DNA from 2 places in the Streptomyces sp. M2CJ-2 genome. Region 1 is predicted to be linked to the other one. Evidence: predicted binding sites of a transcription regulator. Region 1 holds the regulator's gene; the other holds the start of a gene.
What was found. The regulator HspR, encoded in region 1, represses chaperone genes until heat shock. The targets are predictions, from matches to a motif close to TTGAGNNNNNNNNNCTCAA.

Region 1 (3,221 bases):
CGCCACCTTGTAGAACCCGTCGGCGATGACCGTGTCCTTGATGTTGTCCTTCGTCAGGGCCACCACGGGCACGAGCTGCGCCGGGATGTCCTTGTCCGTGGGGCTGTCCACCCGCTCGCGGGTCAGCGCGTCGAACTGGATGCCCTTGCCCTGGACCCGCGCCACGGCCATCTCCGCGGCGTTGTCGGCCTCCAGCGGGTAGGACTTGTAGACGCTCATGAACTGCTCGCCCGCGATGATCCGCTGCACTCCCGCCAGTTCGGCGTCCTGGCCGGTGATCGGGGGCAGCTCGGTCACACCGGCGGTCTCGAGCGCCTTGACGATGGCGCCCGCCATGGTGTCGTTGGCCGAGTAGACGGCGGCGATGTTGTCCTTGCCGATCACGTTGATCGCCTCGACCATGTTGGCCTCGGCGTTCTCCGGCGCCCAGTCCTTGGTGTCGTAGGACTTGGCGATGGTGACCTTGCCCTTGAGCTCCGACAGCGCGCCGGCCTTGAACTGCTTCGCGTTCGGGTCGGTCGGGGAGCCGTTCATCATGACGATCTTGCTGGTGGCCGCCTTGTCGCCGCCGAGCTTCTCCAGCAGGGAACGGCCCTGGACCTCGCCGACCAGCTCGTTGTCGAAGGAGATGTACGCGTCGATCGGGCCCTCGGCCAGCCGGTCGTAGGCGATGACCGGGATGCCCGCGTCCTTGGCCTTCTTCACGTCCTCGGCGATGGCCTTCGAGTCGACCGCGTCCAGCACGATGACGTCGACCCTGTCGTCGATCATCTGCTGCATCTGGCTCGACTGCTTGCCGGCGTCCGACTCGGCGTTGGCGTAGGCGACCTTCCCCTTGTCGTTGGTGAGCGACTCCACCTTCTTCTTGAAGATGGGGTAGTCGAACTGCTCGTACCGGGTGTTGGCCTTCTCCGGGAGAAGCAGTCCGACCGTGATGTCGTTCCCCTTCGTGGGGCTCGCGTCGTCGCTGCTCCCTGTCGCGTTGAGTACGCCGCAACCGGCAAGCATGACGGACATCGAGGTGGCGGCCACTGATATGGCGATACGACGCATGCGAGGGCTCACTTCAGGTGCGTTTTGGACGTGGGCACAACATTGCGGCCCATGTGACTGAAAAGCCAACGCTTCAGCTACCACTGGCGTCAAGACCAACTACTTAACGAGATGAACACAACACGGTGCGCTGAAGTCGTGAGGGGCCGGCGAAAGACTCGCACAGATCTCCTGGAGACGCACACATCCGCTGATCACAGGCGTACGCGGGGCGTACGGGACGGGGAGTGAGGGGGCGTCATCCGTGCGCACACGCGTGAAGGGCCCGGAGGTTCGGACGAACCTCCGGGCCCTTCAGGACACTTCACTTTTCAGCCAAACGGAACTTTCCCGTCAGCCGGACCGCTCGGTCGGGTCAGTCGGGCTGCTGCTGACGCTTCGGCCGCCACACCACCAGCGCGCTGGTCTGCTGCACCTCCTGATACGGCACCAGGTCCCGGCGGTACGACGCGTGCACCGCGGCCTCGCGCTGCCGCATGGTCGCCGCCGCGCCGTCCAGCGCGCCCTCCAGCTCCGCCACCCGGGCCTGCAGCGCGGCGACCTGGTTCTCCAGTTCGATGATGCGCTTGATGCCGGCCAGGTTGATGCCCTCCGCCTGCGACAGCTGCTGCACCTGACGGAGCAACTCGATGTCACGGGCCGAGTAGCGGCGGCCCCGGCCGGCGGCGCGGTCCGGCGAGACGAGCCCCAGACGGTCGTACTGGCGCAGGGTCTGCGGATGCAGGCCGGAGAGCTGAGCCGCCACCGAGATGACGTAGACCGGCGTGTCCTGCGTCAGTTCATACGGATTGCGTCGACGACCGTCCATCTCCATCAAGCTCCCTTCGCTGCCTGGAACAGCTCCGCCCGCGGATCCTCATCCGCGGTCGCCTCGCGATACGCCTCCAGTGCGTCACGAGCCTTCCCCGGCAGGTCCTTGGGAACACTCACCTCGACGGTGACCAGCAGATCGCCGCGCGAGCCGTCCTTGCGGACCGCTCCCTTGCCGCGGGCCCGCATGGTCCGCCCGTTGGGCGTGCCCGGGGGCAGCTTCAGCGTGACCGGCGGACCGCCGAGCGTCGGGACGCGGATCTCCCCGCCGAGGGCCGCCTCCGGATAGGTGACCGGAACGGTGACGGTGAGATTGTCGTCCCGGCGGCCGAACACCGGGTGACTGCCGACGTGCACGACGACGTACAGGTCGCCCGCCGGGCCGCCGCGCTCGCCCGGTGCGCCCTTGCCGCGCAGCCGGATGCGCTGGCCGTCGCTGACGCCCGCCGGGATGCGCACCTGCATCGTCCGCGAGGACTTGGCCCGGCCGCTGCCCTTGCAGATGTCGCAGGGGTTCTCCGCGATCAGGCCGCGGCCCTTGCAGTCCGGGCACGGGTCGGTGAGCGAGAAACCCCCGCCGCTGCCCCGGGCGACCTGCCCGGTGCCGACACAGGTCGGGCACACGCGCGGTGTGCCGTTCTTGTCGCCGGTGCCCGAACAGCCCTTGCAGGCCTGCTGGGAGGACATCCGCAGCGGGACCGTCGCCCCCTCGATGGCCTCGGTGAAGCTCAGGGTGACCTCGGACTCGATGTCCTGGCCGCGCCGGGGCTGGGTCCGCGTGGTGCCGGTGCCGCCGCGGTTGAACAGCCCGCCGAAGACGTCGCCGATCCCGCCGCCGAACCCGCCGGCGCCGCCCTGGCCGCCCTGTCCTCCCTGGCCGCCTCCGAAGAGGTCACCCAGGTCGAAGTTGAACGACCCGGCGCCGCCCGCCCCCGGTCCCGGCCGGAAGCCGCCGCCGCCGAAGAGCGACCGGGCCTCGTCGTACTCCTTGCGCTTCTTGGGGTCGCCGAGGACGTCGTTCGCCTCGGAGATCTCCTTGAACCGCTCCTCCGCCTTGGCGTTGCCCTTGTTGGCGTCCGGGTGGTACTCGCGGGCGAGCTTCCGGTACGCCTTCTTGATCTCGGCCTCGGTGGCGTCCTGAGGCACGCCGAGGACCTTGTAGTAGTCCTTCTCGATGAAGTCCTTGGTGCTCATCCCCGACGTCCCTCCTTCCTTGCCCGCCGGGGCGGCCCGGCAGGTCCTGCCTGCCCGGCCCGCCCCGGCTTCCTCACGCCCGCTGAGGCGTCAGCCCTCCTGAGGGCCACCGGTCTCCTTTTCGTCCGCGGCCGCCTCGGTCTCCTCCTCGGCCGGCTTGCCCG
Region 2 (3,221 bases), on a different contig from region 1:
TTGAGGGCGGCCTCGCGCACCTTCTCCGGCAGGTCGGCGGCCTCGACGCGGGCCCGGTAGTCGTCGGACTCCTCGGCGGAGTCCTTGCCGTTCTCTCCGTTCAGCTCGCGCAGTTCCTTGCGCACGGCTTCCAGCTGGCGCCGCAGCAGGAACTCGCGCTGCTGCTTGTCGACGCCGTCCTGGACGTCCTTGGCGATGGACTCGGCGACGTCCTGCTCGGCGAGGTGGTCGCGGAGCTGCTGGGTGGCGAGCTTCAGCCGGGCCACCGGGTCGGCGGTCTCCAGCAGCGCCACCTTCTGTTCGGTGGTCAGGAAGGGCGAGTAACCGGAGTTGTCGGCGAGGGTGGCGACGTCGTCGATGGCCTGGACCCGGTCGACGACCTGCCAGGCGCCGCGCTTGCGCAGCCAGGCGGTGGCGAGCGCCTTGTACTCCGTGACCAGTTCGCCGACCTGGCCGGGCAGGGGCTCGGGAACGGTCTCCTCGATCCGGGTGCCCTCCACCCACAGCGCCGCGCCCGGCCCGGTGGTCCCGGCGCCGATCCGCACGCGGCCGCGGCCCCGGATCAGGGCGCCCGGGTCGCCGTCGGCCAGCCTGCCGACCTGCTCCACCGTGCCCAGGACGCCGGTACCGGCGTAGGTCCCGTCGATACGCGGCACCAGCAGGACCCGGGGCTTGCCCGGCGCGGACGCGGCGGCGGCCTGGGCGGCCTCCACCGCGGCGCGCACCTCGGAGTCGCTCAGGTCCAGTGGAACCACCATCCCGGGCAGCACGACCTCGTCGTCGAGCGGCAGCACGGGCAGGGCGAGCGATGTGGACTCAGCAGCCATGATCTCCCCTTCGGCAGTCAAGTTGAGCTATGCCGACTCAATGTCTGTGAGTCACCGAATGTTCCCCGGATCGCGTTCGCTCTCAGCGATCACTCACGAGGGTGACGGAGGGAACTCCCGCACGACACGACCCGCACGGCCCGCCGAACGGAAGGTGCTGCCAGGATGAACGCATGACCACCCCGTACGACATTCCCGAAGTCCTGGACCGCCGCGAGGGCCCGTACGGGGAGGTGGTGCTCCGCCGGCACGGCAGCCTGCTGCAGATCATCGCGAACGGCTGCTTCCTGATGGACACCTCCGACGGCCGTTCGGAGCGGCGGCTGATCGACGCCGCCCTGGCCGCACTCGACGCCGCCGACACCCGCGCGGGACACGGCCCGCGGCCGGGCCCGCACGTCCTCATCGGCGGACTCGGCGTCGGCTTCTCGCTCGCCCACGCCGCCACCCAGCCCCGCTGGGGGCGCATCACCGTGGTGGAGCGCGAACCCGCCGTCATCGACTGGCACCGCGCGGGCCCGCTGCCTCCGTTCGCCGCGTTCTCCGCGCACGCCCTCGCCGACCCCCGCACGGCGATCGTCGAGACCGACCTGGTGGCGTACGTCAATGAGACTTCCGACACGTTCGACGCGCTCTGTCTCGACATCGACAACGGGCCCGACTGGACCGTCACGGAGGACAACCAAGGGCTCTACTCCCCCGCCGGACTCCTGGCCTGCGCAAGGGCGTTGAGGCCCGGCGGGGTACTCGCGGTGTGGTCGGCCAAGCCGTCCGGGGATTTCGAAGAAACCTTGCGTAATGCCGGGTTCCAGCAGGTGCGTACCGAAGAGGTCCCGGTTGCCCGGGGCGTTCCGGACGTCGTGCACCTCGGCGTCCGCCCTGGATAGCAAAGGCGCGGCGGCTCCCCGTACGCTGCTGCCTTGGCGCCGATCATTCAAGCGTCAATCGCAGTCATGCGCAGAGACGGATCACCCCACGGATTCCGGAAAGCACACTTCAGGGGCGGGCGATGGAGCAGACACACACCTCCCACAACGGCACGGCGGCGGCCACTCCGGGCGCACAACGCCGGGTCCTGGTGGTCGAGGACGACGCGACGATCGTGGACGCCATCGCGACCCGCCTTCGTGCCGAGGGATTCCTGGTGCAGACGGCGGGCGACGGGCCGTCCGCCGTCGACACGGCGGAGGCATGGCAGCCCGACCTGCTGATCCTCGACATCATGCTGCCGGGCTTCGACGGTCTGGAGGTCTGCCGGCGCGTGCAGGCCCAGCGGCCGGTGCCGGTCATGATGCTGACCGCGCGCGACGACGAGACCGACATGCTGGTCGGACTCGGCGTCGGCGCCGACGACTACATGACCAAGCCGTTCTCCATGCGGGAACTGGCGGCCCGCGTGCACGTACTGCTGCGCCGCATGGAGCGGGCGGCCCTGGCCGCCACCACACCGCGCAGCGGCATCCTGCGCCTGGGCGAGCTGGAGATCGACCACGCGCAGCGCAGGGTGCGGGTGCGCAGTGAGGACGTCCACCTGACGCCCACCGAGTTCGACCTGCTGGTGTGCCTGGCGAACACGCCCCGCGCGGTGCTCTCCCGGGAGCAGCTGCTGGCCGAGGTCTGGGACTGGGCGGACGCCTCCGGCACCCGTACCGTCGACAGCCACATCAAGGCGCTGCGCCGGAAGATCGGCGCCGAGCGCATCCGCACCGTGCACGGCGTGGGCTACGCCCTGGAGACACCGACGCCGTGAGCGACGGGCCGGCCACACGGAGAGGCCCCGGGGGCCGGGGCCCCCGGGGCGGTGTCCGCCCGTTCTCGATCAAGACCAAGCTGGGCGCGCTGGTCGTCATCTCGGTGCTGATCACCACCGGTCTCTCGGTGGTCGCGGTCCACACCAAGACCGAGCTGCGCTTCATCACGGTCTTCTCGATGATCGCCACGCTGCTCATCACGCAGTTCGTGGCGCACTCGCTCACCGCGCCGCTGGACGACATGAACGCCGTGGCCCGGTCCATCTCGCACGGCGACTACACCCGCCGGGTGCGGGAGAACCGCCGGGACGAGCTGGGCGACCTGGCCCAGACCATCAACGTCATGGCCGACGAGCTGGAGGCACAGGACCATCAGCGCAAGGAACTGGTGGCCAACGTCTCGCACGAGCTGCGCACCCCGATCGCGGGGCTGCGCGCGGTGCTGGAGAACATCGTCGACGGCGTCACCGAGGCCGACCCCGAGACGATGCGCACGGCGCTGAAGCAGACCGAACGGCTCGGCCGACTGGTGGAGACGCTGCTCGACCTGTCCCGCCTGGACAACGGCGTCGTCCCGCTGAAGCGGCAGCGCTTCGAGGTGTGGCCGTATCTGTCCGGCGTGCTCAAGGAGGCCAACATGGTC

Region 2: the regulator HspR is predicted to act here: its motif matches at 850-868, upstream of lon (endopeptidase La).

The regions. Positions count from the first base shown of each region.
Region 1 is NZ_JAESIF010000035.1:52,858-56,078, forward strand. It holds gene JL475_RS24090 (sugar ABC transporter substrate-binding protein) at 1-1,065, opposite strand, end outside; gene JL475_RS24095 (heat shock protein transcriptional repressor HspR) at 1,409-1,861, opposite strand; gene dnaJ (molecular chaperone DnaJ) at 1,867-3,057, opposite strand; gene grpE (nucleotide exchange factor GrpE) at 3,148-3,221, opposite strand, start outside.
Region 2 is NZ_JAESIF010000010.1:159,913-163,133, forward strand. It holds gene lon (endopeptidase La) at 1-827, opposite strand, end outside; gene JL475_RS11785 (spermidine synthase) at 1,001-1,714, shown strand; gene JL475_RS11790 (response regulator transcription factor) at 1,837-2,577, shown strand; gene JL475_RS11795 (HAMP domain-containing sensor histidine kinase) at 2,574-3,221, shown strand, end outside.